2 regions of the Undibacterium sp. JH2W genome follow, and region 1 is predicted to be linked to the other one. Evidence: riboswitches for the same ligand, from Rfam matches in the RefSeq annotation. Region 1 holds a riboswitch; the other holds the start of a gene.

The links. Region 1 has a riboswitch for cyclic di-GMP ahead of ACO0LC_RS20810 (response regulator). Riboswitches for the same ligand answer to the same signal wherever they lie in the genome.
Region 2: it holds a riboswitch for cyclic di-GMP, as region 1 does, so the genes downstream of both, ACO0LC_RS21990 (putative Ig domain-containing protein) here and ACO0LC_RS20810 (response regulator) in region 1, are expected to answer to the same signal.

What each region holds. Positions count from the first base shown of each region.
Region 1 is NZ_JBMPOT010000014.1:29,972-45,782, forward strand. Features, by position in the region: gene ACO0LC_RS20745 (acyl-CoA dehydrogenase family protein) at 1-302, shown strand, start outside; gene ACO0LC_RS20750 (rhodanese-like domain-containing protein) at 338-733, shown strand; gene ACO0LC_RS20755 (YchJ family protein) at 736-1,119, shown strand; gene ACO0LC_RS20760 (carboxyl transferase domain-containing protein) at 1,128-2,750, shown strand; gene ACO0LC_RS20765 (alpha/beta hydrolase family protein) at 2,760-3,701, shown strand; gene ACO0LC_RS20770 (enoyl-CoA hydratase/isomerase family protein) at 3,734-4,513, shown strand; gene ACO0LC_RS20775 (DUF1569 domain-containing protein) at 4,570-5,106, shown strand; gene bioA (adenosylmethionine--8-amino-7-oxononanoate transaminase) at 5,148-6,485, shown strand; gene bioF (8-amino-7-oxononanoate synthase) at 6,482-7,762, shown strand; gene bioD (dethiobiotin synthase) at 7,762-8,457, shown strand; gene bioB (biotin synthase BioB) at 8,470-9,498, shown strand; gene ACO0LC_RS20800 (acetyl/propionyl/methylcrotonyl-CoA carboxylase subunit alpha) at 9,631-11,631, shown strand; gene ACO0LC_RS20805 (pyridoxine 5'-phosphate synthase) at 12,066-12,794, shown strand; cyclic di-GMP riboswitch class I at 12,960-13,030, shown strand; gene ACO0LC_RS20810 (response regulator) at 13,160-14,077, shown strand; gene ACO0LC_RS20815 (response regulator) at 14,151-14,516, shown strand; gene ACO0LC_RS20820 (chemotaxis protein CheW) at 14,552-15,097, shown strand; gene ACO0LC_RS20825 (methyl-accepting chemotaxis protein) at 15,200-15,811, shown strand, end outside.
Region 2 is NZ_JBMPOT010000015.1:145,927-161,737, forward strand. Features, by position in the region: gene ACO0LC_RS21940 (phosphocholine-specific phospholipase C) at 1-1,654, opposite strand, end outside; gene coaE (dephospho-CoA kinase) at 1,937-2,578, shown strand; gene coaD (pantetheine-phosphate adenylyltransferase) at 2,575-3,717, shown strand; gene ACO0LC_RS21955 (ABC transporter substrate-binding protein) at 4,038-5,165, shown strand; gene ACO0LC_RS21960 (diguanylate cyclase) at 5,162-6,418, shown strand; gene ACO0LC_RS21965 (LysR family transcriptional regulator ArgP) at 6,420-7,322, opposite strand; gene ACO0LC_RS21970 (LysE/ArgO family amino acid transporter) at 7,558-8,163, shown strand; gene ACO0LC_RS21975 (hypothetical protein) at 8,218-8,592, shown strand; gene ACO0LC_RS21980 (TolC family protein) at 8,815-10,224, shown strand; gene ACO0LC_RS21985 (multicopper oxidase family protein) at 10,250-11,677, shown strand; gene ACO0LC_RS21990 (putative Ig domain-containing protein) at 11,751-14,381, opposite strand; cyclic di-GMP riboswitch class I at 14,467-14,553, opposite strand; gene ACO0LC_RS21995 (hypothetical protein) at 14,823-15,491, shown strand; gene ACO0LC_RS22000 (hypothetical protein) at 15,553-15,811, shown strand, end outside.

The DNA.
Region 1 (15,811 bases):
CTGTACAATTCAAACTGGCAGATATGGCGACGCAGATAGAAGCCGCTCGCCAACTGATCTGGCACGCCGCCAGTATGAAAGATGCAGGCAAGCCCTGTTTGAAAGAAGCAGCAATGGCAAAATTGTTTGCTTCAGAAATGGCAGAAAAAGTCTGCTCAGATGCAATACAGATACACGGCGGCTATGGCTATGTCAGCGACTTCCCGGTAGAACGCATTTACCGTGATGTGCGGGTTTGCCAGATTTACGAAGGTACTTCCGATATACAAAAAATTTTGATTGGGCGTGCGCTGGCTGGCTGAGTGATTTCGGTTCTTGAAATAATAACGGAGACAGCATGAAAAAAGGTTACAAGCAACTGGTCGATGAAGCCAATGCCGAAATCAAAACCTATAGCGTGACAGAGGCCCAGGCCAAACTCGCAGACGCCAATGTGCAGTTTATTGATGTCCGTGATATCCGCGAGCTGGAACGTGAAGGTATCGTCCCTGGTGCCTATCATGCTCCACGCGGCATGATAGAGTTTTGGGTTGATCCTGATTCGCCTTATTTCAAACCTGTGTTCGGCGAGAAAAAAGAATTCATATTGTTTTGTGCAGTTGGCTGGCGCAGTGCATTGACTACCAAGACCGTGCAAGACATGGGCCTGGAAAATGTTGCGCATATCGATGGCGGTTTTACTGCCTGGAAAGCCTCCGGTGCGCCAGTCGCCATCAAGGAAAGCAAGAAGTAATAATGAGTAGCAAAGCATGCCCCTGTGGCTTGAATAAAAATGTTGAACAGTGTTGCGGCCAGTACATCAGTGGCGCAGCGGTAGCACCTACGGCAGAAGCCTTGATGCGTTCGCGTTATACCGCTTATACGCTGAATGACGAAGCGTATTTACGTGCGACATGGGATGAGCGGACTTGTCCCAAAGAACGTATCACGCATGATGACCCAACCAAGTGGCTGGGGCTGGAAGTCAAGCAATTCAAGGCCGATGGTGACAATGCCACCGTCGAATTTGTGGCCCGTTACAAAATAGGTGGCAAGGCACACAGGCTGCATGAGCTCAGTCGTTTTGTGCGCTATGAAGGCAAGTGGTTTTACGTGGATGGCAGTTTTCCAGAAAAGTGAAAAAGATAATGACAACTTTAGATTCCAAACTCAATCCCCGCTCTGAAGAATTCAAAGCCAATGCAGCGGCCATGCAAGCCGTGGTGGATGACCTTAAAGAAAAGATCGCAAGGATTGCACTTGGTGGTGGCGATGAAGCGCGCAAGAAACATCTGGCGCGTGGCAAACTCTTGCCGCGTGACCGTGTACAAATGCTGCTCGATGCAGGCACGCCTTTCCTTGAGTTCTCGCAACTCGCTGCCTACGACATGTATAAAGAAAAAAGCGGCGCCGATGCTGCCCCATCTGCCGGTGTCATCACTGGCATAGGCCGCGTGGCCGGGCAGGAATGTATCATTGTCTGTAATGACGCTACGGTCAAAGGCGGCACTTACTACCCACTAACCGTCAAGAAGCATTTGCGCGCACAAGAAATTGCCGAGCAAAACAATCTGCCCTGCATTTACCTCGTCGATAGCGGTGGTGCGAACTTGCCTAACCAGGATGATGTCTTCCCTGACCGCGATCATTTTGGCCGCATCTTCTACAATCAGGCCAATATGTCGGCCAAGGGCATACCGCAAATTGCGGTTGTCATGGGTTCCTGTACTGCCGGTGGTGCCTATGTGCCAGCGATGAGTGATGAATCCATCATCGTCAAGAACCAGGGCACGATTTTCCTCGGTGGCCCACCGCTGGTGAAGGCCGCTACTGGTGAAGTCGTCAGTGCCGAAGACCTCGGTGGTGGTGATGTGCATACTCGTTTGTCTGGCGTGGTTGATCACCTCGCACAAAATGATACGCATGCGCTGTCTTTGGCACGCACGATTGTTTCGCATCTGAACCGCCAGAAGCCACAAACCGTGGTCATGAAAGAAGTTGAAGAACCCAAGTTCCCGGCTTCTGAATTGTATGGCGTGATACCGGTCGATACCCGCAAGCCTTTTGATGTGCGAGAAGTGATTGCCCGCATCGTCGATGGCAGCCATTTCGATGAATTCAAGGCACGCTATGGAACGACCCTGGTCTGCGGTTTTGCCCATATCCACGGCATGCCAGTCGGCATTATTGCCAACAACGGCATCCTGTTTTCTGAATCGGCACTGAAGGGCGCGCATTTCATAGAACTGTGCTGCCAGCGCAAGATACCTCTGGTGTTCCTGCAAAACATCACCGGCTTCATGGTAGGCCGCAAATATGAAAACGAAGGCATAGCCCGTAATGGTGCCAAGATGGTGACCGCAGTAGCGACGGCGAATGTACCGAAGTTCACCGTCATCATAGGCGGTAGTTTTGGTGCGGGCAACTATGGTATGTGCGGCCGCGCTTACTCGCCGCGCTTCATGTGGATGTGGCCAAATGCCCGCATCAGTGTCATGGGTGGCGAGCAGGCCGCCAGCGTATTGGCGACAGTAAAACGTGATGGCATAGAAGGCAAGGGCGGTAGCTGGTCAGCCGAAGAAGAAGCGGCTTTCAAACAACCTATCAAGGATCAGTACGAACACCAGGGCCATCCTTATTATGCATCAGCACGTCTGTGGGATGACGGTGTCATCGACCCGGCAGATACCCGTATGGTACTCGGCCTGGGTTTGTCGGCAGCCTTGAATGCACCGATACCGGATGTGAAGTTTGGCGTGTTCAGGATGTAGGACCCTATCATGGTAAATCCCGCTTCAGCTATCCGCATGCCTGTGCTTGTTCTATTGGCCTTGTTCAGTCTGACTGTTCATGCCCGTGTACCGCAGGAAGAAAAAACTGCAGAAGAACAGGCAATAGCTGGCCCGGTCAAACTGGCTACCGACTTGCATGAATCGGTGACGGCGATCAATGTGGTCGTCAAGGATATGTTCGGGCGGGAGAGCAAGGGTGAAGTGGTCATTACGCAGTTCAAACCTGATGGTGATGGCCCTTTCCCCATCCTGATCCTGAATCATGGCCGTAGCGCTACGAATCGTGCGGCGACTCCCAGATTCAGATACACCCCGCAGGCCAGGTATTTTGTGAAGCGCGGTTTTGCCGTATTTGTACCTACCCGCATAGGCTATGGTGAAAAGGGAACGACACCTGACCCTGAAGAAAGTGGCAGCTGCAATAACAAAAATTACGCGCCTATGGCAGAGGCCGCCAGCAAAGAAATTCTGGCGGTACTCGAACATGCCAAAACACAAAAATATATTGATGCCAGCCGTGTACTGGTCGTGGGGCAATCTGTAGGCGGTTATAGCACGGTAGCGGTGGCGGCAAAAAATCCTTCAGGTCTTGTTGCTGCCATCAATTTCGCTGGTGGCTCTGGCGGTAACCCGGCTGACCGTCCCGGCGAGCCTTGCCAGCCCTATAAGCTGGAAAAGATGTATGCTGAATTTGGCGCGGGCAGCAAAGTACCCATGTTGTGGATATATACAGAAAACGATCAATACTTTGCGCCCAAATATTCTCAGGAGTGGCATGCGGCTTTTGTAAAAGCAGGCGGTAAGGCAGAATTCAAATTGCTGCCGCCATTTGCCAAGGATGGCCATACCCTGTTTACCGGGGGCAGCAAGATCTGGGAGCCGGTGGTTAGCGAGTTTCTTGATGCGAATGGCTTCCCCAAAGCAAAGTAAGATCAAAATACGAATTATGTGGAATTATTAAAATGGAAAATATCGAGCTGAGTTTTCAGGATTTCGTGGCAACTGTGACATTAAATCGCCCCGATGTACGCAATGCCTTTAATGAAACAAGCATAGCTGAAATCACCAGTGCTTTCTGTGATTTGGATACGAATGACAGCATTCGTGCTATTGTGCTGGCCGCGAATGGTCCTGCTTTTTGTGCTGGCGCAGACCTGAACTGGATGAAAAAGATGGCAGACTACACTCATGAGGAAAACCTCGCGGATGCAGGTCAACTGGCAGAAATGCTGCATGCCATCTATAGCTGTAGCAAGCCGGTAGTTGCCAAAGTGCAAGGTGATTGCTATGCCGGTGGCATGGGCCTGGTGGCTGCCTGTGATATTGCCGTCAGTGTGGATACAGCCAATTTCTGCCTCAGTGAAGTCAAGCTGGGCCTGATACCGGCGACGATTTCGCCCTATGTCATCAAGGCCATGGGTGAAAGCGCAGCGCGTCGTTATTTCATCACTGCCGAGCGTTTCACGGCGGCAGAGGCGCAGCGCACGGGCTTTGTCCATGAAGTAGTGACGGCAGAGGCACTGGATGCCAAAGTGGCAGAGATCGTCAAGGCGCTGAGCAGCAATAGCCCAAATGCAGTGAAGCAGGCCAAGCGCCTGGTACAGGCTGTTGCCAGCCGTGAATTGACGCCAGCGCTGATAGCAGCAACGGTAGAAGGTATAGCGCAGATACGGGCATCGGATGAAGGCCGTGAAGGGGTACGTTCTTTCCTGGAAAAACGTAAACCAAACTGGTTAAGTTGAATCCAGCTTAAATATTAAGCGGATAGCAAGAATAGAATGAGAAGGGGTTGGAAAAGATGACAAAGCGTAGACTGGTATTGACTGGCCTGGGCGTCTCTTTGCTGGCCGCAGCGGGCGCTGTGACTTATCGCAAGTCCACAGTAGTCATCACTACAATTGCAGATATGCAGGCAAAACTTGTCAGTCTGAAATTGAATAAACTGGCCAGCCTAACCGGCTGGCAGCCCTATAAAGTCTTTGTGCACCTGGCGCAGAGCATAGAGTATTCGATGACGGGTTATCCGGAAATGAAATCCGCAGCCTTCCAGCACACGGCTGGTAGTGCAGCCTTTTATGCTTTTTCAGTCGCCGGTGCGATGACGCATAATCTGACTGAACCCATACCAGGTGCACCTGTGATTGCCGAAAGTGGCGATGTCAATGCCGGCATCGATATGCTGATTGCCGCATTACAGAAGTTTGAAAACCATGCGGGTGACATCAAGCCGCATTTTGCTTATGGCAGTTTGAGCAAGGCGGAATTTGCCAAAGCCCATGTCATGCATATACAGAATCATTTGAAGCTCATTCAATCTACACAATCCATGGCATGAATCTGGAACTGGAATGAACTTTGATCGTTAATTTGTCTGGAATGAATTTGAATCAAGAAAATGACTGGGTAACACGCAGCCTGCAACATGTATGGCATCCGTGTACCCAGATGCAGCATCATGAAACCGTGCCGCTGATACCCGTCAGCCATGGCCGCGGTGCATGGCTGTTTGATATGGAAGGCAAGCGTTATCTTGACGCCATCAGCTCCTGGTGGGTCAATCTGTTTGGTCATGCCAATCCACGCATCAATGCAGAGTTGAAAGACCAGCTCGACAAGCTTGAGCATGCGATGCTGGCCGGTTTCACCCATGCGCCTGTGGTCGAATTATCAGAAAAACTGGCGGCCCTGACTAATCACGCACTCGGCCATTGCTTCTATGCGTCTGACGGTGCATCCGCAGTCGAGATTGCCCTGAAGATGAGCTTTCATGCCTGGCGCAATGGTGGCCAGACTGAAAAACAAGAGTTTATTTGCATACAGGGCAGCTATCATGGTGAAACCGTGGGGGCACTGGCAGTGACCGATGTCAGCCTGTTCCGTGAAGCCTATGGCCCCATGTTGCAGCGTGCGCATGTTGTTGCTTCACCGGATGCGCGTCTGGCAGAGGCTGGCGAAACTGCTGCCGATGTGGCCTTGCGCGCAGCCGCGGCACTGGAAGCAAAATTGCAGGAACGTACAGGCAAGATTGCTGCAGTCATCATAGAACCACTGGTGCAATGTGCTACTGGCATGGCCATGCATGACCCTGTGTATCTGAAGCGTTTGCGCGAATTGTGTGACCAGTATCAGGTGCATCTGATTGCTGATGAAATCGCCGTAGGCTGTGGCCGCACTGGCACTTTCTTTGCCTGTGAATCTGCGAGCATCTGGCCAGACTTTTTATGTCTGTCTAAAGGCATCAGTGGCGGCTATTTACCATTGTCACTGGTGATGACCACAGATGCTGTCTACCAGGCATTTTATGATGCCGATGTAAGACGCGGCTTTTTGCATTCGCATTCCTACACCGGTAACCCGCTGGCATGCCGCGCGGCCTTGGCGACACTGGCGATATTTGAAGATGACAAGGTCTTGCAAAACAACCGTGTCAAGGCAGAATTCTTGAACACTGCTTTTGCCGATTTGAAAAATGATGCGCGCGTGCGCCACTTCCGCCAGCAAGGCATGATCCTCGCCTTTGATGCGGTAGTCGATGACGCAGAACGCGCAGCGACATTTTCACGCCGCTTTTTTGCTGCGGCACTGAAGCAGGAATTATTAATGCGGCCCATAGGCCGCACAGTCTATATGATGCCGCCCTACATCTTGGAGCAGGATGAAATGAGCTTGCTGGCACATAAAACCAGACTGGTATTTGAAGAGGTAATGGCATGACAGATGCTGGTAAAAACAATCCCGGAATAAATAATCCTGGCATAAGAATCGCCACGCAGCGCAAATCCCTGATACAGGGTTTGCAGCAAGAGCTGGCCGTGTTGGATCAAAAACATTTATTGCGCCAAAGGCGCACGGTGGAAACACCGTCAGCACCAAACATGAAAGTCGATGGTCGTGACTTGCTGGCATTTTGCAGCAATGATTATCTCGGTCTGGCAGCCCATCCCAAACTGGCAGAGGCCATGCAGGAAGGTGCCGCGCTATACGGTGTAGGCAGCGGTGCATCACACCTCATCAGCGGCCATAGTCGCGCGCATGCGGTGCTGGAAGAGCGCTTGGCCGAGTTTGTCTCACCGCATATCGATAACGCCCGCGCTCTGTATTTCTGCACAGGCTATATGGCCAACCTGGCTGTCATCACGGCACTGGCTATCAATAAAGACACGACGGTATTTTCTGAAGCCCTGAACCATGCATCCCTCATCGATGGTGCGCGCCTCTCGCGAGCTACCGTACAGGTATTCCCGCACCGCGATTACACAGCGCTGGAACGCATGCTGCAACAATGCAAGACCAAGCACAGGGTGGTCGTCACCGACAGCGTCTTCAGCATGGATGGCAATATTGCAGAACTGGGTGCCCTGCTGGCAATTTGCGAGCGTTATGATGCCTGGCTCATCGTCGATGATGCCCATGGCTTTGGCGTGCTGGGCCAGCATGGCCGTGGTGTGCTGGAGCATCTGAATATCAAGTCGCCGAATCTGGTTTACATGGGTACCCTGGGCAAGGCCGCCGGTGTCGGTGGTGCTTTTGTCGCGGCAGATGCAACCGTGATTGAGTGGCTGGTACAACGTGCCCGTGCTTATATTTACACGACTGCCGCCGCACCAGCACTGGCGCATGCACTGCTGACCAGCATCGATATCATTGCTGGTGAAGAAGGCCAGCAAAGGCGTGCGCATCTGCAAAAACTGATAGGCCTGTTCAGCGATGGTCTGCATCTGCAGGTCTGGCAGGGCATGCCATCGGACACGGCCATACAACCCGTACTCATCGGTGACAATGCTGCCATGCTGAGGGTAGCTGGCAATCTCATGGACCAGGGTTTGTGGGTAGGCGCGATACGCCCACCTACCGTGCCTGTCGGTACGGCACGCTTGCGTGTGACTCTGTCCGCTGCACATACAGAAATCCAGGTACTGCAACTGGTGCAGGCGATTAACCGTCTGGATCAGATGAGTTATGTGGCCCAGTGTTTTGCCGAGGTGGCCTGATGCAAAAACGGCAGCATGATTTTTTTGTGACTGGCACTGATACCGAGATCGGCAAGACCCTGGTCAGCGCTGCGATACTGCATGCAATGCAGGCACAAGGTTTGCAGGCAGTGGGCATGAAGCCGATAGCGGCTGGGGCGGAAATGCGTGATGGCGTCTTGCATAATGAAGATGTGGATATGCTGGTGGCAGCATCCAGCGTCAAGGCAGAGCTGGCCCTGGTATGTCCTTACCTGATGCAGACACCGGCAGCACCGCATATCGTGGCTGAGCTGGAACAGGTGAAGATAGAACTTCCGCATATCGTCAACAGCTATCAGCAATTGCTTGAACAGGCAGATGCAGTGATAGTGGAGGGCGTAGGCGGGTTTTGCGTACCCCTGAATGTGCAAGTGACTACCGCGGACATGGCGCAAGCTTTGGATTTGCCCGTGATATTGGTAGTTGGCATGCGCCTGGGCTGCATCAATCATGCATTGCTGACGGTCGAAGCCATCGCCGCGCGAGGCCTGAAGCTGGCAGGCTGGGTTGCCAATACCGTTGATGCCAGCATGCTATACCCGCAAGAAAATATTGCCGCCCTGCGTGAGCGCATAGCAGCACCCATGCTGGGGCATATTCCCCGTTTGAATGTTCCTGATCACGAGAAGGCAAAAACTGCTGCTTCGTATCTGGATTTGAGTCAATTGAAGTAAAAGGAAACAAAGATGCAAGCTACTGATACGACTTTGCAAGCCATGCAATTCCAGCCACCGGTCAAGAAGATAGAAGCCGAAACCTGGCCCGTGGATGAAGTACTGGCCCTGTTTGATTTGCCCTTCAATGACTTGATGTTCAGGGCGCAAACTGCACACCGCGCCAACTTCCCTGATGGTGATGTAGAGCTGGCGACACTCTTGTCCATCAAGACCGGTGGCTGCGAAGAAGACTGTGGCTATTGCCCGCAAGCGGCACGTTATGACACTGGCGTAGAAGCCAAGAAATTGCTGGATGTGCGCGAAGTGCTGGACGCTGCCAAAGCTGCCCGCGAAAACGGTGCAACCCGTTTTTGCATGGGTGCTGCCTGGCGTTCACCCAAAGACCGCGACATGGAAAAAGTAGAGACCATGGTGCGCGAAGTCAAGGCCATGGGCCTGGAAACTTGCGCGACCCTGGGCATGCTCAAGGAAGAACAGGCGCAGCGTTTGAAAGATGCAGGTCTGGATTACTACAACCATAATCTCGATACTGCACCTGAGTTTTACAGCAATGTGATTTCCACCCGCGATTACCAGGACAGGCTCGATACTCTTGGTCATGTACGTAGCGCTGGTCTCAAAGTCTGTTGCGGCGGCATCGTCGGCATGGGTGAATCACGCCGCCAGCGTGCTGGCCTGATTGCGCAACTGGCGAACCTGAATCCCTATCCAGAATCCGTACCTGTCAATCACCTGGTGCAGGTAGAAGGCACGCCTTTGCATGGCCTGGACCCACTTGATCCGCTGGAATTTGTACGCACTATCGCCGTCGCCCGCATCACCATGCCCAAGGCGCGTGTGCGCCTGTCTGCTGGCCGTCGCCAGATGGGTGAGGCAGTGCAAGCCATGTGTTTCCTGGCTGGCGCGAATTCGATTTTCTACGGCGATAAATTGCTGACTACGGCTAATCCTGAAGCGCAGGATGATCGCGTCTTGCTCGATAAACTGGGCTTGAAAACTAGGGGCAAGGTCGAGGCTAAAGCGGGTAGTTGCTCCTGATTAAAACCGTAAACCTTCAGCACAGAGTGCACAGAGGAAAAATGGAGGCACAGAGAAAGGCAATGCCTTTTTCTGATGACTGAGTAAAGAAAAATTATCGCAACTGATACATCCACCCAAAAGGTTAGAGACATGTTTACCAAAATCCTTATCGCCAACCGTGGCGAAATTGCTTGCCGTGTTGCTGCTACCGCACGCCGCATGGGCATCAAGACTGTCGCTGTGTATTCCGAAGCCGATGCCTATGCCAAGCATGTCGCGGTTTGTGATGAGGCAGTATTGATAGGCCCGGCGGCCGCCAAGGAAAGTTATCTGCGTGCCGACAAGATCATAGAAGTCGCATTGGCGACTGGCGCGCAGGCGATACATCCGGGTTATGGCTTTCTGTCAGAGAACAGCGAGTTTGCTGAAGCCTGCGCCAAAAATGGCATCGCCTTCATAGGCCCGCCAGCATCGGCGATAGAAGCCATGGGCAGCAAATCTGCCGCCAAATCTCTGATGGAAAAAGCCCATGTACCGCTGGTGCCGGGCTACCATGGCGATAACCAGGATGCTGATTTTTTGCATACCGAGGCTGACCGCATCGGTTACCCGGTCTTGCTCAAAGCCAGTGCCGGTGGTGGTGGTAAAGGCATGCGTGTCATTGAGAAATCGGCTGACTTCAAGGATGCGCTGGCATCCTGCAAACGTGAAGCCATCAACTCTTTTGGTGACGACAAAGTGCTGGCAGAAAAATACCTGCAAAGACCACGTCACATAGAAATCCAGGTGTTTGCTGATACCCACGGCAATTGCGTCTATCTGTTCGAGCGCGATTGCTCGGTGCAGCGCCGCCATCAAAAAGTACTGGAAGAAGCACCTGCACCCGGCATGACGGCAGAGCGCCGCACTGCCATGGGCGATGCTGCTGTGGCAGCGGCAAAAGCAGTTGGCTATGTCGGCGCCGGTACGGTGGAATTCATCGCCAACCAGGATGGCTCTTTCTACTTCATGGAAATGAATACCCGTCTGCAGGTTGAACATCCGGTGACAGAAATGATCACTGGTACTGACCTGGTTGAATGGCAATTGCGTGTTGCTGCTGGTGAAAAACTGCCGCTGCAACAAAGCGAATTACAGATCCATGGTCATGCGATTGAAGCACGCGTGTATGCAGAAAATCCTGAAAAGGGTTTCCTGCCATCGATAGGTACTTTGCGTCATGCACGTACCCCTGTTGCTGTGAATTTTGAACTTGGTGGCGCGGCTGATCCGGCGGCTTTCCGTATTGATAGCGGTGTGCGTGAAGGCGATACGATTTCACCTTTCTATGACCCCATGATCGCCAAGATGATAGTCTGGGGCAAGGACAGGAAAGAAGCACTGGCCCGCATGGCGCAAGCGCTGGCGCAATACCAGATTGTCGGCTTGAACAGCAATATCGCCTTCTTGTCACGTCTGGTGACCAGTACAGCTTTTTCTGGCGCTGACCTGGATACTGGCCTCATAGAACGCAATCAGGCAGAACTGTTCCCGACACCGGTAGCCGCGAACCTGACTACGCTGGCACTTGCGGTTGTGTCCCTGTTGAATTCAGAAAAATCAGCAAAGGGTAGCAGCGAACCATGGCAATCCAGCCACGGCTGGCGCATGAACAGCCTCATGCAACGCAGCCTGCAATTCACGGAAGAAGAACAGACGCATAATGTGCAAGTGACTTACCTGGCAGATGGCTGGCAAGTGCAGGCAGGTGCATCGACAGCACAAGTCAAACTGGCATTGGCGCATGAAAATGATATCGTCATCAAGATAGCAGACCAGACCGTGGCTGCCACGGTAGTGCGCGACGGTGAACATTTCCATGTCTTCAGTCAGGGTAAACATACTGACCTGCATTACATAGATGCGCTGGCGCATGCCGGTGAAGCCGAGGCGGAAACTGGCCGTCTGACTGCACCCATGCCAGGCAAGATCGTCGCCGTGTTGGTTAACAAAGCGCAGGAAGTGAAGAAGGGCGATGCCCTGTTGATCATGGAGGCTATGAAGATGGAACATACGATTTCGGCACCGCATGACGGCGTCATTGACGAAGTCTTGTATGCGATTGGTGACCAGGTGACTGAGGGGGCGCAGTTACTGGCTTTCCAGCAGTGACCACTTCTAGCTGTTAAGTTTTGGACTGCAAAGCCAGCACTGATGTGCTGGTTTTTTTTACGGAGGAAAAAATATGAATACACGCCTTCCCCTTCAAGGAGAAGGCGGGGATGGGTTTTTTTTGTAAATTAATTAAGTGTTTCATTAGTTGAAACCCATCCCCACCCCAACCTGTCCGACGCACCGCTTGCAAGCGGCTTGGATTTTGTCGGCACAAAGCAAGCTTTGTGAAACCCTGATGACTTCTCCTTGAAGGGGAGGGAGTTTTAAACACATTTCATCAGGTGAATGTTAGTTATAAAAAACAGATACACCAGCAAATCACACCGCTGTGTTACTTGTACAAACTTGCAAGCAAGTCCATGATGAATACTTGATCAAGAAAAATCTGCAACCATGATTTTTCATTACCTTGCCCAGACTTTGGAATCACCATGACCGTACTCTCCATCAATATCAATAAAATCGCCTTATTACGTAATTCACGTGGCCGTAATTATCCTGATGTTCTGGCCTTTGCCGCCCGCTGCCTGGATCTGGGTGCGCGTGGTATTACCTTGCATCCAAGGCAAGACCAAAGGCATGCGCGTTATAGCGATGTGGAAAGCCTGGGGGCTTTGTGTCAGTCACGCGGCGTGGAGTTGAATGTGGAAGGTTACCCGGCGCCAGACTTCCTGGAAGTCGTTAAACGCAATCGTCCAGCGCAATGCACCCTGGTGCCGGATGCTCCGGACCAGCTGACCTCGGACCATGGCTGGGACTTGCGCAAGGATGCTGATTTCTTGCGCCCGGTACTGGCTGAGCTGAAGGCGCTGGGCATACGCAGCAGCCTGTTTATCGATTACGACAACCAGGACATGCATATTGCCAAAGAACTGGGTGCTGACCGGGTAGAGTTATATACCGAACCCTATGCCGAGCACTTTGGTACCGCACATGGGGAAGACATTTTCCAGGGCTTTGTGGCTGCAGCCAAACGCGCCCAGGATGCTGGCCTGGGTGTCAATGCCGGTCATGACCTGAATCTGGATAATCTGGAAAAATTCCTGACCATACCTGGCATCCTGGAAGTTTCCATAGGCCATGCCGTGGTGGTGGAATGCATAGAGTCAGGCATGTCTGAAGTACTAGGTAAATACGCAAAAATCTGTCAGTCGTACTAATTTTTGTGTCTTTGATAAAGAAAAACTAAAAGCAAAAAAATGTTAACTTTTTCCTTGTGGCCTGCAATTTCTTGAACTACATTGGGGTAACGGTGCTTCGCATGAGGCGCTGTTGCTGATGTTCTCTCCCTGTCATGCTGTCAGTATTGCCAGGGTAATGTCAGTAGTGTTTAAAGGCAAACCATATGAAAGTATGGGACGCAAAACTATAGGGCCCTCGCTCAAAGGTTGATACAAAAATCAAGATGACCATGTGTCGCTGGAAATGTGACGTTTAGGGCTATGGATTTTGTAACAGACACTTAGCAGGGCAGCCAGGTACCGTAATCCGCATTAGCGGTTTTTCGTCAAGAGGTAGGTCGCTCATGAACAGCAATTCCACCGCGCTTCCCGGCGCTACAAAAAAAATCCTTATTGGTGTTTTTGGTTTATCTGATTATGAATTGCGTCTGGTACGCAGCGTACTCAGTTTGACCATGGTGAGTGGGCGCAAGCATTCTTATGCCCTGTTTGATGCCAGCCAGGTGGCTGATCCTGATATCGTCATACTTGATCCGGACAATGTCCAGGCCAGGGCCGCTTTGCAGGAATTGATAGAGGCGCGCAATATTCCCGAGCCAGCGACGGTGTTCATCTCCAATGCAGTGCAGGCCAAGCCAGGTAAATACCATTTGCTGCACCCCCTGGTTCCTACCAAGATGCTGGCTTTGCTGGATCAGGTTGCTGATGAATTGGTCAGGTTGTTGCCTGCTGCATTTTCTGCGGCTTCAGATGCTGCACCAGTGGCTGGCAGGACTGGCACAGACAAGAATACGGTAGTGCAGCCTCTGTTGCCAAAAGCGCCGCCTGCATCAGTATTACAGACTGGATATCGCGCGCTGATAGTCGATGACAGTCCTACAGCGAGAATCAAGATAGACCTGGAATTACGTTCCATGAAAATTGCTTCGGATTGTGCTGAAACCGGTGAACAGGCTTTGCAGATGCTGGAGAAAAAAAACTACGACATCATCTTTCTCGACATCGTCATGCCCGGTGCCGATGGCTATGAAATCTGCAAGATCATACGCCGCCAACCGCAAACCAAGCGTACACCTGTGGTCATGTTGACCAGCAAGTCTTCGCCCTTTGATCGCATACGTGGTTCTTTATCCGGTTGCAGCAGTTATCTAACCAAACCCGTAGAACATCTGAAATTTCGCGCAGTGGTGGAAAAGACCCTGACCGCAGGTGAGGCTATCTTCACCATGGACAAGAACCACGATATGGTCATGGGTACCTGATTTATCGGGAGCATGCATTCTTACCTTTGCCCTGGGGATCAGGGTGCTTAGCCTACACATCCGGGAGTACATCATGAGCATGAAAAAAGCACTTGTCGTTGACGATTCCACTACTGAACTGGCCAATATCAAAGCCATACTGAGCGATGCCGGCTATATGGTGGTGACAGCGTCCAGCGGCAAGGACTCACTGGAAAAAGCCAAGGCAGAAAAACCCTCCATCATTTTTCTCGACATCGTCATGCCTGAGATGGATGGCTATGAAGCCTGTCGCAATCTTAGCCAGGACCCAGCCACCAAGGGTATCCCTATTGTTTTTGTCAGTAGCAAATCGCAAAAAGCTGACAAGATCTGGGGCCAGCTACAAGGTGCCAAAGGTTATGTCGCCAAACCTTATACCGCTGACCAGATTATTGATCAGCTCAAAATGTCAGTCTGATTTTTCATTCATTCACCCCAAGCCAGGGAGCTGTCATGAGTCAGTTCACGTCCAGCAATGCCGGGCAGGCCAGGGAATGGCTGCCGCCCAGCGCTGCTTTGGAGCGCTTTAATCCACCCGCTGATTTGCTGTGGAGCGATGTGGCACCACTAGTTGAAAGAAAGCGTTATGGCTATCGGGTGGGGTCGATGAACTTGCTCATCAAGGCCGAGGTTGGCAGTGAAGTGATACGGCCACAAGCCGTAGCGCCACTGCCTGGTGCTGCAGCCTACTTGCTGGGCCTGATTAATTTGCGCGGCAATCTGGTCCCCATCTTTGATCTGGGCCTGGTACTCAGTGGTCGCAGGTCAGAAGTCACCTCATCCAAATTATTCCTGATACTGGACAAGGCAGAAAATGCTGTCGGCATGCTGATAGACAGTTATCCGCAACCGCTGACGGAATTGCGCAACATCACACAAATGCCGCAGCTGCCGGCAACACTGGAAGCACATGTACCAGGCGCCTTCGTCAAGGACGACAAAGTCTGGCTAGACTTCAATCATGAAAGTTTTTTTGAAAAACTCAGCCGCAGCGCATAAAGCATAAAACTTAAAGTGTAGAACTTAAGCGAAATCCGGCTGATCCCCTTCTGTTGATTTGACCAAGCAGTCTTTGTTGATGTTTTTCTTGTGGAGAGCAAAATGAAATTACGTACTCCGAATATTGGTATCCGGCTCAGTCTGGGATTTACAGCGGTGTTGCTGCTGTTGGCGGTAACGGCCTGGCTGGCGATGTCCAACTTGAAGAGCATCAATGATGGTACCCACCGTATTGTGGATGGCAGCTATCCTAAGGTGGTGCTGGCTTACAAGATGTTGGGGAATGTTAATGCCAATGCACGTTCCATGCGCAATATGCTGCTCCTGAACGAACAGTCAGCAATTGAAAAAGAACAGCAATTGATTTTGTCACGCAGACAGAACCAGGATGACAATATCGCCGGTTTTGAAAAACTGATAGTCAGCGATGAAGAAAAAAGTATTTTCCAGATAGCTACCGAGGCACGTAATAAATACGGTGCTTCACAAAGGGAATTCCTGCGCCTGGCGACTGAAGGTAAAAAAACGGAAGCGACGGCCTGGTTGCTGGGTAATCTGCAAGCCGACCAGGAAAAATGGTTCACCTCCATGGATAGTCTGATTGACTACCAAACCAAGCTGGTGAACAAGGATGGTGCCGCCGCCGATAGTACTTACCTGAATGCCAAAAACATTTTGGCGCTGGTGGCAGTTTTGTCCATCTTGCTGGCAGCC
Region 2 (15,811 bases), on a different contig from region 1:
TGGAATACACAATAAAAGCAGCCCCGGCCGTGCCGGTGTTGCTGAAGCTGACTTCCAGTTGCTTGCTGATGTTGAGCCTGGCTTGCGCCATCAGCAGGTAGGGCAGGCAGCAGGCAGGGCGCGGGCCCTGTGCCTGCAAATAAGCTTCCTGGCGGGGCAGGCTCTGGTTGAGTGGTGGTACGGGATAGGGCTTGCCACTGACAGGGACGTAAGAAGCAGTTTTTGGGACAGTGCCTGGCCAGTTTTGATCCGGGGATTTGAAATCAAATGCCGAAGTCAAATCACCGCAGACCGTACGTCGCCATGGCGATATCTGCTTGCAACTAACGGCGGCCCTGTCCTTGCCCAGGCCATTGACCAGCCATTCTTCAAGAAAGCGCAATTTCGAAGTATGGTCAAAAACCTGGGAACATACCTTGCCGCCTTTGCTCCATGGCGAGATCACCAGCATGGGGACGCGCGGCCCCAGACCGACAGGTTCACTGCCGTACTTTTCATAAGCTCCATTATCGGCCAGGGTAGAGCGGCCCATGGCGGAGGTGATAGGCGGGATATTTGGAGGAACATGATCGAAGAAACCATCGTTTTCATCATACATCAGCAAAAACACAGTCTTTGCCCAGACTTCAGGTTCAGCCACCAGGGTGGCCAGCAATCTTGCTGTCAGGTTTTCACCTGCATTGGGCGAATTGGGCGCATGTTCGGTGTAATCGTTTGGTGCGCATATCCAGGATACTTGTGGCAGGCGTTTGTTACGCACATCATTGGCAAAGGCACTGACGAGGCCATCGCCCTTGCTGCCGCCCACACTGGCACCTGGTGCCAGGCTGCGCGCTTTCTGGTAGAGCGGCGAGCTGCTGCTTAATTTGCTACCATCGGCATTGACACGGAAGTTCTTGAAGTAGGCGAGATAATTGTCACCGTAATTATCCCATTCCTGATAAACCTTCCAGCTGACCTGATTGGCTTCCAGTACTTCTGCATAAGTTTGCCAGTTGGGCGCACTCGCTGTGACAGTCGCAGTGACATTGTCATTGGCCGGGTCAGCATTGTAATACCCCTTGGCATCAATGTTATACAAGCTACCCATTGCGCCTAGCCAGCCCTGGCTGGTGCCGGTTAACGAATACATGCGGTTGGGGTCGGTCGCGCCAAAGACTGAGCAATGATAGGCATCGCAAATAGTGAATGCATCTGCCAGCGCGTAGTAAAACGGCAGGTCACCACGGTCAAAATAACCCATGGTTTGCACGGTTTTTTGACTGACCCAGACATTCCAGCCTTGCCAGGTTTGTTGCGAACCTTTCCAGGAATGATTGGTGCCTACTGATAATGCACTGGTATTCCTGGCATCAAAATGGAAGGGTAAAACACTGCCACCTGCGGGATTGGGTTGCTGCCAGACGGGAGCGCCATTTGGCAAGCTAATCGCACGCGGATCATCAAAGCCACGCACGCCAGCCAGGGTACCAAAGTAATGATCGAAAGAGCGATTTTCTTGCATGAAGATGACCACATGACCCACATCTGCCAGTGTGCCGGTGACATTATTCGCCGGTACGGCGAGCGCCTGTTGTATAACGCCAGGCAAGAGGCTGGCACCAGCACTCGCGGCTGAAAATTGCAAAAACTTTCTCCGGCTATCAGAGATCATGGCTTATCCTTTTTTTGTGTGAAATAGAGGGCGGTTGGCAATACATTCACATTCATAATATATTTTAAATATGTCAATGACATGACGGTGACGCGCCAATCCGGCTCCGGATAAGTTGCTGCAGTATTCCCCAAGACTAGCCTGGTTTGCGTCCTATTTTTGCTTGCTTCCAAATTATTTGGTTGATTAACCAAAATAATCTTGAGATTTGCGATTGAATTTGCTAAGCTTTGTATATTGGTTGATTGACCAAATATGATTGTCTGATATTGAAAGCTTAAAATGTTCCCTATATCTGCCTCACTAGCAAGCACCAGGCATGCTCGCGTGGTGTTGTTGACGGGCGGCATAGGTAGCGGCAAGTCACAGGCAGCAGCCGGGTTTTCCCGTCTGGGTGTGCCTGTGATTGGGGTTGACATGGTGGCGCGGGCTATTCATCAAGACAATCAGCATCCGGCAATGACAGAAATTGACCGGGTACTGCCACAATTGATGACGGCAGATGGATGCCTGCGGCGCGGTATTTTGCATACTGTCCTGGCCAGTGATATACAAAGCAATCGCCGCTTGCGGCATTTGCTCAAACCCTATGTGCTGCAAGCCATGTGGCAATGGACAAGGCAACAAACTGCCAATTATGTAATATGGGAGTCAGCATTGTTGCCGGATGAAGAGAGTAGCTTCATGTACGATAGCGTTTTATGGATGCATGCAGATGATGCGACGCGTTTGCAGCGACTGCGCCTGCGTAATCCCGACTGGACAGAGGCTGAAGTCAGGCAGATTTTCCAAATGCAGGCATCAGAAAATGTTTTCCGGGAACAAGACTATGTATTGATGGTCAATCAAGGCAGCATCATGGTGCTGGAACAGCAAGTTTTGCAGCAACATCTTATTTACATGTCACACTGGGGTAATGAATGAAAAAAATCGCTTTCTCTGGCACGCTTGATCCTATTACCAATGGCCACCTGTGGGTCATACAAGAGGCACGCGCCCTGGCCGATGAAGTCGTGGTTTTCATTTCTGAAAACCCGGTCAAGAAGCCGCAGTTTGGCGCACTGGAGCGCAAGGACATCATCGAGCGCAGCGTGGCAGAATGTGGCTGGGATAATGTCAGCGTCGTCATCGTCAAGGGTGACTATACGGCCCGTGCCGCCAAGCGCCATGGCATAGAGTATCTGGTGCGTGGCATACGCAATACCTCGGACTTTGATTACGAAAACCTGATACAGCAAACCAATGTGGATGTGCTGGGTGGTGCCAAGACCATATTCGTGATGCCACCGCGCGACCTCGGTTCTGTCAGTTCCAGTTTTGTGCGCGCCTTGCAGGGGCCGGTGGGCTGGCACTGGACAGTCAAAAAATTCATGCCCATGCCTGCCTATATCGCCTGGATCAAAAGCTGGTTGCGCAGTGACTGGCAAAAGTTGTGGGAAACTGAGGCAGGTATTGATAGCGCCAAACTTGATCACTGGTTTGATTACCTTACTGGTGAAGATGCTTATGGCGCGGCACGTCGCCCTTATCATAATCTTGATCACCTGGTGCATGGTCTCAGTGAAATCTCGGCCTGGGCCAGCAATACCGGGGCCAGCAATACGGACGTAGCGATACTGAAAAAAGCTTTCTGGTTCCATGATGCAGTGTACGGCGGCAAGGCGGCAGATATCTCGAACGAAGAACAGAGTGCGCGCATGTGGCTGGCTGCCGGTTTGGGGTCACAACATTTGCAGGAAGTGGCAGACCTGATACGGGTGACAGACCACTTCCAGAGTGCCAGCCTGGTGCATCCCTTGAAAGATGCCATGTTGAGCGTGGACCTGGCCATTCTGGGGCAGGCGGCAGATACCTATGATGCCTATGCTGCAGCGGTACGCATGGAATACCGTGATGTCGATGATGCAGCTTATCGTGCAGGCCGGGGCCGGGTACTGGATTATTTTCAGGGTCTGGCAGATACCGGTAAGTTATACGCTGATGCCTGGTTTGCCGATCTCTACACCAGCCAGGCCATCATTAACCTCAAGCGTGAAAAAAGCAAAGAGGAAACTTCTGTCTAAGTGTGGACGGCTGCGCTGCCCTGATTTTGTAGGAGCGGCTTTAGCCGCGAAAATTTCACCGTGTAGTCTGTTTCTGCTTGGGCTGAACATTCGCGGCTGAAGCCGCTCCTACAAGACCCAGATGGCCCGCTCTTTTCATTTCAAGCCCATGCTCATAAATGTGAGTTTTTGTGAATGAGCAACTTTTTTTCCTGAAAACAGCCAAAATAGAGTCTGAATAAAAACCTGCTTTGTCCGCAAATTCCTTGATTTGCCGGCAGGCCAGGACTTGTGCGATCTGCGTTGTTCACTGCGGCATGATCGAATGCCCGGAGGCGGATATGTGGATTTATCGTTTCACCCTAAGCTTGTTGGCAGGCTGCTTCTTGCTCGTGCCTGCCGCAGTGATGGCCATGACTGTCACCTTCCTCAATCCTGGTAAATCGGATGAAGTTTATTGGGTCACGGCCAGTAATTGCATGATGACCGCTGCCCGCAATCTGGGTGTGCAACTAGAAGTCATCTATGCTGAGCGCGATCATTTAAAAACCCTGGAACTAGCCAGACAAATTGCCGCCCGGCCCGTGAGTGCCCGACCCGATTATGTGATCCTGTCTAACGATTACGCCGTCGGTGCCGAGGCCCTGCGCATACTCGATGGCGCGCACATCAAAACTTTTTTTGCCTATAGCGGGTTTAGTGATGCTGGCGAGCGCGAAAAAGTTGGTGCGCCCAGGCAGCTATACAAGGGCTGGCTGGGTGGTCTGGAACCACGTGCAGAGGATGCTGGTTATCTGACTGCAAGCGCTCTGATACAGCGTGGCAGGGCAGAGAAACTGATCGGTACTGACGGTAAACTGCATATGCTGGCAATCGCCGGCGACAGATCAACTACCACTTCCTACAAACGCAATGAAGGTATGCGCAAAGCTGTAGCTGAAGCAAAAAATGTCGTGCTTGACCAGGTCATCTATGGCGACTGGAATCGCGCCAAGGCGCAAGAACAAAGTGCCTGGTTATACCAACGCTATCCACATACCAGGCTGATCTGGACAGGCAATGACTTAATGGCCTTTGGTGCCATGGAGAGCTGGCGTGCCCGTGGCGGCAAGCCGGGGCGCGATGCTTTTTTCAGTGCCATCAATACCTCGGCCGAAGCCTTCACTGCACTGGAGTCGGGCAGCCTGAGCGCCCTGGCGGGTGGCCACTTTATTGCTGGTGCATTCAGCCTGGTGATGCTGTATGACTATCATCATGGCCGGGACTTTATTGATGAGGGACTGGAGTTGGACAGGTCCATGTTTATCTTGTTTACGCCGGAAGAAAGCAGGAACTTCCAATCATTATTTGGCGCACAGAATTTTAACAGGCTAGACTTCAGGAAATTCAGCAAAGTCCTCCATCCCGCTATCAAAAAATATGATTTTAGTTTTCGTCAAATATTGAACCAGGCAGAAGTGCGAAAATGAATAAGCAGGCTTTACAATCCATCGCCAGTTTGCTGATACGCCGTGTCTTCAAATGGGTCATCTTGTGCGTGGTCTGCATCAGCAGCTTGCAAGCCTGGCTGAATTACCGCGCCATAGAAGAAAACTTTGAGATGACAGTGAATGATGTGGCCCATGCGCATCTTCCCTTATTATCGGTGGCGATATGGGACATAGAAGCACAAACCATACAAAAGCAAATCAGCCTGATGTTGAAAAACCCCAGTATTGCCTATGTCTCCATCAAGGCCAGTACCGGGCAGCAATTTACCGGTGGGAATATCAATCATCTGTCTGGTGGCCAGCACATGGTATTTGATATACCTGCCCCGGCAGATGCCCGGATGTCCATAGGAAAAGTTGAATTCGTGGTCGACAAGACCGTCTTGCGCAAGGAGTTGTTGCGCAGCTTTGTCATTGTCATTATCGAAGTCGTGGTCTTGTCAGTGTTTATCTTTGTAGCGGTGGTGGCGATCTTGCGGCAGGATCTGGAAAGACCCATGCGTGAACTGGCAGACTTTGTCAAAAACCTGCAAGCCAACCAGTTATCCAGCAAGCTCGAATTAAGGCGCAAACCAGGCAACGGCTATAACGAAATTGACCTGGTTGTCGATGGCTTTCACACTATGCAAGACAGCCTGCAAAAGCATATCGCCAACCAGGATGCCCTGGTCGCAGAAAGAACCAGCCAGCTGGAAGCGGCTATGAAAAGCCTGAAGCAACTGTCCATTACCGATAGCCTGACTGCCTGCTATAACCGCTTATTGTTCAACGAGCGCATGCCTGCAGAAATACAAAGGGCAGCGCGCTATCAGCGCCATTTGTCCCTGGTGTTTTGCGATATCGATTTTTTCAAAAAAGTGAATGATGAATATGGTCATGCCATAGGTGACCATGTACTGCTTGCCTTTGCCCAAAGTCTGGCAAAAGAATTGCGTGTCGATGTCGATTGGGTGGTCCGTTATGGTGGCGAGGAATTCATCCTGGTCTTGCCTGAGACGAATCTGCATGCTGCATGGGAGGTGGCAGAAAGAATACGTCAACAAGTGGCGCAACATCTCTACATCCGCATGCAGGATGGCAACATATTACGTGTCACCGCCAGTTTTGGCGTAGCCGAATTGCAAGTGACAGATACCATGGAAAGTCTGGTGCAACGTGCCGATGAATGGCTGTATTTTGCCAAGTCACATGGCCGCAATCAGGTGCAACCGATTGTTGATTCGACTACCTAACTTAAGGTTTGACTTGTCGTAAGCTGGCGCGTGCTTGTTTCACCAGGGTGTTCGTCAAGCGCGCCAGTCTGGGTGTCTGCACTTTCCAGTGATGCCAGTATAGGGGCACATCGACAGGGTGGTCTGGCATGATCATGAGCAGCTTGTCTTTTTCCAGATGATCCAGCATCAGATCAGGAATCACCCCCCAGCCCAGGCCCAGCAAAATCGCGCGATTATAAGGTGTGGTTGCCGGGACATGGTGGGTGGGATAGGCATGCTCAGGCAAGCCAAAGTGTTCCAGCAAGATTTGCGCTTGCAATTTGTCTTTGCGATTGAAGGTCAGTACCGGTGCCAGCCTGGCTGCCTCACGCGTCATGCCTTGCGGGAACCAGCGCTGGCAATAGGCCAGGCTGGCAACCGGGTGGTAACGCATGAAGCCTAGCGGCACAGCCTGGCAACCACGCATGGCATTTTTTTCCGCAGAGAGACAGCCCAGCACCATGCCGCTTTCCAGCAAATCATGGGTGTGATCCTGATCGTCGATGGCGACGTCAAGCAGGATATTTTCAGCGATCAGGAATTCTGCCAGCGCAGGTAGCAACCAGCTGTCCAGGCTATCGGCATTGACACCGATGGCGATACGGATGGCAGCACTTTGCTGGCCTGCAAACTCACTCTGTAAATCCTGTTCAAGTTCTGCCACGCGACGCAAATGCTGCACCAGTTTTTGCCCGGCGGTTGTGGCACGGCAGGGGCGGCTGCGTATCAGCAGGGTATTGCCCAATTCCATTTCCAGTGCTTTGATGCGCTGGGAAATGGCTGAGCTGGTCAGGTTCAGGGCTTGCGCAGCCTGTTCCAGGCTGCCATGGTCTATGACACTGAGGAAGGCTTCGCATTGGCGGCTATCTAGTCTGGTTTGCATATTGGGTCGCTGGATATTTCCTTAGCCTGGCTTGTTTTGGGTAAAGACCTCTCAACACAGAGGCACAGAGACACAGAGGTTTAAAAGAAAAAGAGAAAATTGTTGATAAAACATTGCTTTGGAAAACAAAAGAGTTTATTAAGAAATTTTAATGAGTTCGTAAATATTTTAATTTAACTTCATATTAAACCCTTTTTTGCCCAAAATCCCTCTATCGACAAACGGGAGACAGATGATGTTGGCTTTTATACTTAAGGGCATGGGCATGAGTGCGGGTTTGATAGTGGCGATTGGTTCGCAGAATGCGCATGTCTTGCGCATGGGTTTGCGCAAGCAACATGTGGCATTGACGGTGATGATCTGTATCGCTTGTGAAATGCTGCTGATACTGGCTGGTGTCGCAGGTGTAGGCGGTGCGATTAATAGCCAGCCAGCCTTGCTGGCAGTTGCCCGTTGGGGCGGGGCGGCGTTTTTGATCTGGTATGGCTTGCGTTCTTTACGTGCCGCTTTCGGCCAGCAGAGTCTGCAGGCCACTGCAGGAGATTTGGGTTTGAGCGCTGGCAAAGCGGCTCTGGCAGTGTTGGGGGCGACTTTGCTCAATCCCCATACTTATCTGGATACCGTGGTCTTGCTGGGTGCCATAGGTGGGCAGCAACCCGGTGACGGCAAATACTGGTTTGCTTTGGGTGCTGTCTTGAATGCCACCATCTGGTTTGCGGCTTTGGGCTTTGGTGCGCGCTTGCTGGCCCCCTGGTTTGCCAAGCCCATGGCCTGGCGCATACTGGATAGCCTGGTGGGCCTGGTGATGCTCATGCTGGCGCTGAACTTGCTGCTAGGCTGATCTTGTCTGATGCGCGGGTTTGTTGAAAAGCCTGAATTGTGATAAGTTCAGCGCATGAAAAAATCCTGGCGTTTCCTGATTGCTTGCTGTTTGCTGGTACTGCTGCCCTTGCAGGGCTTTGCAGTCGCCGGTAAACTGGGTTGCGTCATGGAGATGCCTGCTCAGGCTGATGTTTCTGCTGGCAGTAGCAATGAACACTGCCAGCCAGCCGCTGAAGTTGACGATGCCAGCGCCGATGCTGTTAAGGCTAAAGTGGGCGGTCACTGCAAGTCTTCTTCCCCTTGCTGCATGGGCATCGCCCTGATGCCTGCTGCCTCAATTTCTACATTTACTCCCATACATGATGAAGCCCAGGTGTTGTCGGTCTTGCTGCCAGCATCCGTGCCTGCGCGCATGCTGGAGCGTCCTCCCAGGGCTGTGTTCGCCTGAATCGGTTTAAAGTCGTAGGTTGGGTTGGGGTTGTAGGTTGGGCTACGCTTTACCAGCCCAACACTGGGCGGTTAAATGACGTTTACATTTGTTGAGGCCGAGTGTTGGGCTGGTAAGACGTAGCCCAACCTACGGACCGACTCAACCTACGAGATAGCCCAAGCTACGACAATTGCATGTCCCCAAATTTGGTGGAATCACACTTCATATCGCGAGGACTTCATGTCGCACATTCATTACCGATATCTGTTGCCAGCATTGCTGGCGCTGACTGGTTGTGCCAGTTTTGATATCGGTCAAAGTACGCAAAAAATCAATCAGGAATATCCGGCTTATACCCAGGGGAAACTGGCGCTGGCCAGCACGCCAGCACAGCAAAAAGACATGCAGGCCAAGGCTGCTGTCCTATTAAAAGAGCCCTTGTCGCAAGACGCCGCCGTGCAAATTGCCTTGCTCAATAGTCCGGCCTTGCAAGCCATGCTGGCGCAACACCAGGCGGATGGGGCGAATACTGCACAAGAGGCGCGCATCCAGAATCCGCTCTTTAATTTTGAACGCAACCGTCAATCCGGCGAGCTGGAAATTGCTCGCATGCTGAGCTTTGGTCTGCTCGATTTGCTGAGCCTGCCACAACGCCAGACCATGGCGCAACATGGTTTGGCACGAGGGCAGACGCAATTAAGCCTGGATGTCATAGACAGTATCAGCCAGGTGAGGGGGGCCTGGGTCAAGGCAGTCGCCGCACAACAAAGCCTGGAATATGCAGGGCAAGTCAGTGAAGCTGCTGACGCCAGTGCCATATTGGCAGAGCGCATGCAAAAAGCTGGCAATTTCAATAAATTGCAGGCAGCACGCCAGCAGGCTTTCAAGGCTGATGCGGTGGCACAACTGAGCTTTGCCCGGCATGCCAGTCTGGCCACGCGGGAAGAGCTGGTACGTTTACTGGGCTTGAATGAGGAGCAGGAAAAAATCCTCAACTTACCAGCACGTCTGCCGGATTTGCCAGACACACCCATGACGGCAGAAAGCATAGGCCCGCAAGCCACAAAAAATCGTCTCGACATACAACTGGCAAAGCAGGAACTGGATGCTGCGGCAGCGCGCCAGGGTTTGAGCCTGGTCAGCAGTTTTACGGATATAGAGCTGGGTATCAGACACGATACTAATTTTGATGCAGCAGGACATAGTGACATCAAGCGTGGCTTTGAAGTCAGTCTCAGGTTACCTGTTTTTGATTGGGGTGATGCACAAAGAACCGCCATGAATGCCCGTACCCTGGCCGCCAGCTATCGCCTGCAAGCGACGTTGAACAATGCAGGCTCGCACCTGCGCACCAGTTATTCTGCTTATCGCAGCATGTACGATATTGCCAGGCAATACCGGGACGAGATACTGCCACTGCGCAAACGCATCTCCGCAGAAAACCAGTTACGTTATAACGGCATGTTCATCAGCGTATTTGAATTACTGGCCGATAGCCGTGAGCAAATCAATAGTGTGCTGGCGGCTATCAATGCAGAGCAACAGTTCTGGCTGGCAGATGCTGCCTTGCAGGCTGAACTGCTGGGACGTCCATCAACAAATAATCTGTATCCCGTTAAATCAACTACCACGGCAGATGCCGCGCATTGATCACCAGATTTGTGAAAGAAATACGATGAGTACAAGAAGAGATTTTTTTAAACTGGCAGGCATAGCAAGCGGCGCACTGGCAGCCAGCACGGTCAGCAAAGTGGCGCTGGCAGCCTTGCCAGAAGCAGTCATGCAAGTCAGCCCGGATACCATGCCACCGCTGCTGCCACAAAATGGCCGCCCGTATAATCCGGTGGTCACCCTGAATGGCTGGACCCTGCCATGGCGCATGAATAATGGCGTCAAGGAATTCCACCTTGTGGCCGAGCCGGTAGTGCGTGAAATGGCCCCTGGCATGAAAGCCCATCTGTGGGGTTATAACGGCCAAAGCCCGGGGCCGACGATAGAAGTGGTGGAAGGTGACCGCGTGCGCATCTTCGTTACCAACCGTTTGCCAGAACACACCAGCATGCACTGGCACGGCCAGCGTTTGCCAAATGGCATGGATGGCGTCTCTGGCCTGACCCAGCCAGCGATACAGCCGGGCAAGACCTTTGTCTATGAATTCGCGGCACGTCGCCCAGGCACCTTCATGTACCACCCGCATGCCGATGAAATGACGCAAATGGCCATGGGAATGATGGGTTCATGGGTTACCCATCCAAAAAACAGGCATCCACAGATAGATGAAGTAGACAGGGATTTTATTTTTTTGCTCAATGCCTATGACATAGAACCGGGTGCCTATAAACCGAATATCATGACCATGACAGACTTTAATTTATGGTCATGGAATAGCCGCATCTTCCCCGGCATTGATACCCTGAATGTGCGCAAGAATGACAGGGTCAGGATACGCGTGGGTAATCTGACGATGACCAACCACCCCATCCATATCCACGGTCATGAATTTACAGTGACAGGCACCGATGGTGGCCCGGTGCCGAGAACTGCGCGCTGGCCTGAGGTGACCGTGGATATTGCCGTCGGTCAGATGCGCCAGCTGGAATTTGCCGCCGATGAAGAAGGTGACTGGTCCTTCCATTGCCACAAGAGCCATCACACCATGAATGCCATGGGCCACAATGTCCCGTCCATGATAGGTGTCGATCATAAGGATGTGGCTGACAAGATCAATAAGCTTATCCCTGCTTATATGAGCATGGGTGACAAGGGCATGGCCGACATGGGGGCGATGGAAATGCCGCTACCAGATAACACCTTACCCATGATGATGGGAGAAGGGCCTTATGGCGGGCTGGAAATGGGCGGCATGTTCAGCGTCGTCAAAGTGCGCAAAGACCAGAAGCCTGGCGATTATAAAGACCCGGGCTGGTACAGACAGCCCAAAGGCACGCAAGCTTATGAATATACCGGGCCTGCTGTCGATACCTCGGGGGCCGCTGCCTCGCGCCAGACTCAAGATGCGCATGCTGGCATGCAGCACCATGGGCATGTAATTCCCGAAGTTGAAGTGCAAGTCAGGAAGCCGCAAGGGCACGGTGGACATTAAAATTTTGTAGCAAAAAAAAAGAGGCGGGATCATCTCATTGATACCGCCTCTTTTACTTCTTTCTTTATTTTACTTATTTCGCATTAATGGTGATTGGCACATTGGCCGTGGCAGTCCTGCCCGCATTGTCGGTGACCGTGATTTTCAGCGTATAGCTGCCAGTTACCGGGCTGGCCCAACTGGTGCTGATATTCAAGCCATTCATGGCAAAGCCCAGGCCCAGAGGTGCACCGGCAATGGTAACTGATACCGAAGTCGCACCAGGATCGCTGATACTGATAGAACCGCTCAATGCTTTGCCAGCTACACCTGTCATTGCCGGTGCATTGATGCTGATGCCCGAGGCCGTGATAGTGATGCCTATCGTTGCTTGCCCGCTCAAGCCTGTCTTGCTGTCTTTGGCGACGACGCTGACAGAATAATTACCTGCAACTGGGCTGGCCCAGTTGATCGTACCCGCAGCATTGATGCTCATGCCTGCAGGAGCACCGGTCAAGGTATAAGTGACCGGATTGGATGCCTTGACAGTGACTGTGTAAGACAATGCTGTGCCTACCAGGCCATTGATGTTGGCGGCAGTCAGGGCAGGTGCAGGTTGCTGGGCGATGACGACGGTATAAGTAGCTTTGCCAGTCAATCCAGTTTTACTGTCAGTGGCATTGACGCTCACCAGGTAAGTACCAATGACGGGTGAGGCCCAGGTGACGACACCGCTGCTGCTGATGCTCATACCGGATGGTGCACCTGCCAGGTTAAAGCTCATCGCATTGGCCGATGTTGCCGTTACATTGAAAGACAGGGCAGTGCCTACGATGCCATTGATCGTGCTGGCTGTGACGACAGGTGGCACGGGAGCGGCAATGATCACGGTATATACACCCTTGCCACTCAAGCCGGTTTTCGCGTCAAGCGCGGTGACAGTCACGGCGTAAGTTCCTGCCAGCGGCGCGGTCCATGTCACGATGCCTATGTTGCTGATACTCATGCCTGCAGGATTGCCGCTCAGGGTATACGTCAAAGGATTATTTGCCGTGGCTGACACCGTAAAACTCAGGGCGGTACCAACCTGGCCATTAATGGTGGCGGGGCTGACGACAGGTTCAGTTGCGACGATGGTGCCACTCAGGGTGCTGAGCAAGTTGCTGACATTCGGTGTGCCCAGGCCGGTGAGTTGATCATATCCGGTTTTTGCTGCGCAGTTAGTGCATGTGCCATTGCTGCCTTTGGCGATATCTGCAAAGTTGGCAGCATAGGTGCCAGGTACGCTGGCGATTTTGTTATACAGCGTTGCATGTGGCGCGCCTAATACAGGTTTGCCTGCTTGCACCAGGGTCGCATTGGCGACTGCAATAATGCCAGCCCATTGTGGCGTTGCCAGACTGGTGCCGCCGGCACTGACCCAGTTCACGGTACTGCTACCTGGCGTCATGACGGCGACATACTGGCCGGTATTGGGATCGGCATTCAAAGACACATCAGCAACCACCCTGTGAGCAGGTGTACCCAGGCCAGGTATGCTATTGGTTTGATAGCTGGGTGTTGCGGTATAAGCGCTGACGCCACCACCAGTACTCGACCAGGCAGTCTCTGTTCTGCTGCCGCCAGTGTATGTCAGGCTGGTGCCGCCTACAGCCAGCACATTCGGTGAAACTGCGGGCCATTCCACCTCCGGACCAGAGTCACCGGAAGCAGCAAGATAAGTCATTTTGGCCGTTGTGAAAGTGCTTTCCACGCCTGCGGTCCAGCTACCCTCGGTAGAGCCAAAACTCATAGACACCACACCTGGTCCCATGGCATTTGCCAACTTGATGCCGCCTACCATATTGCTCATGGAAGAATCAAAGGCTTCAATCAAAATGAGGCGAGCCAACGGTGCCGTTGCATGGGCCCACTGCACATCGAGCGCGATTTCTGTCGCCCAGCCCGAATCAAATGCTGGCGCCGTAGCGTTCATGCCACCGCTGCTAGTGCTATACACTACGTAGAACTCGCAGGCGTTGGCAGATGCTGCAGCCAATGGCAATGTCGTTGTTGCTGGAATACTTTTTACTGTACATGCAGGCAGGCCAAATTTCGTATTGAAGGCATTCAACTCTGCAGCGATGTTGGGATCATGTTTGGCATTGACGAGGTAGATAGTCTGGCCTGCACCCAATTGGGCAGCCTGGCTGGCTGTCAGGCTGCTCATATTGGCAGGCAGCGCAGGCAAACCATAGGCTGCCCGGATTTGCGCCGGTGTATAGGTCGATACAGCACTCGTTCCTGCCAGGGGTTGTGCATTTTCTCCAGCTGGTGGTGGTGCGACATGTTCATGTGGCAGAGAACGAATTGCCGAAACGGTCAGGCCATGGCCACGCACGCCCAGCAAGTCGCGGGGTATGGCTTGCATTGCCGCAGGCATATGAGCAGATCTGCTACCACCCATGACATCTATGTCTGCTGGTGCATCCAGTAAAACCGGTGCTAGATGAAAGGTGGGGCGAGTCATTTGCGCAGCTACTTCAGGTGGCAAATCAATGGCCTGGGCAGGTAAGGTCACACTCAGCGTGGTTGTGCTGCCAGCCACTTCAGCCGGTGGCAAGGCGATGCTGGATTGACTGAGCTGGGGGCTGTCGCCACCGCATGCACTGAGCACGCATGTGCTGATAATGAGGCTCAGCCAGGTACGTGGCTTGAGGGCGGGGAAAGAACTCTTTTTTGTCATCACTATGCACTCCGATGTGGGCAGAGGGCGGTGATCTGACAGTTAATGATATCTGCAAGCGCTACTATGCTTTTGCAATAACGTCACCGGCAACCCCGCTGCCATGGCGCGTTAGCGCTGTAGGCCGGTGGCTTTGCGTCGCCGTCTTTCAACGGGTTTGCCCTCAAGTTTTGGAAATTAAAAATTACAGTTTTAGGGTACGAATAATTCTCTTCAAAATAAAGCAGAAAAATGTCAAGAATTGTTGAAAGCATGCAGCTAAAACAAGCTTCGATTTCGCTTTGATAACAGAAGCTGGTGAAAGTTGTTTTGATGGCTTTTGAATAAAACAAAAGTGTTAATTTGTAAAATCATTTCCCCTATTATTTTCGTCATGGCAGCATGGCCGCAATTGAGATTGGGCTCAGCCTTGTATTTTTTATTGAAAGAAACAAACTATTTATGAAAATTTCTCCAAAAATTTCGCAACTCGGTTTTCTGATTTGTATGGTGCTCAATAGTGCAAGTTCGCAAGCTGCCAAAATCAGTCTCGATGATTGTGATTTGATTACCGCAAAACCTTTGCGCGCAGATTTCCAGACGTGGCTGAACAAGAACCGCAAACTGGCAGGTGAAGGCAATGTGGAAGCATTGACCATGGTCGCTGCTGAAGCCAATAATCGTCTGGCCTGCCTGGAAGAAAAAGTGACTGAAAAATCAGGCTGGTCGATGACCATGACCAGTGCTGACGGCACGAGTGAAACTACGTCGAATCCTGGTATTCCCAATATCAAAAAAAATCCCGATGCCTATGCTGCATTGAAGGACGCTGTCAAATACACACATCTGGCAGGTGCGAGTGATCCTGCTTACCGCGGCATGTCGGCACAATTGGTATTGCGTTATCAAACGACCCTGCCAGAAGCCCTGGAAACTGCTTACGAAGACGTGGCTGGTGCCAATCAGCTTGAATGTGTACTCAAGCGTAAATTCGGCAAGCGTGATGCCCAATATGCCTGCGCATCTCACAGAAGCACATTGGCACAATTGACCACAAAGATTCCGGCAGAGCGCCGCGCAGCACTGGATCAAAAGGCGCAGCAATGGGCAGCAGATTTCCCGGCCAAGTGATTGCCAGGCTGCGCATTCTAGTTCGAGAAAATACATGCTGTGCTGAGGGAGTTGACTATTCATGGAATTGAAAAATATCAATTGTTTGCCCTGGGACCGGATTGCTCATTGGTATGGTCGTGGCGGGAACTTACCCGAGATAATCCGTGATTTAGGTAATGGTAACCATGCGTGGGCTGTCCGCGAGCTCGAGCTGAAACTTGAGCATCAGGATGGTTTACATCAGGCAACGCCATTTGCCGTGTTTTTCATCATTGAAATGCTGCAGAAAAATACTGTGCGGGATCATGCAGCAGTTTGGGAAATATTGTGCAAATTTG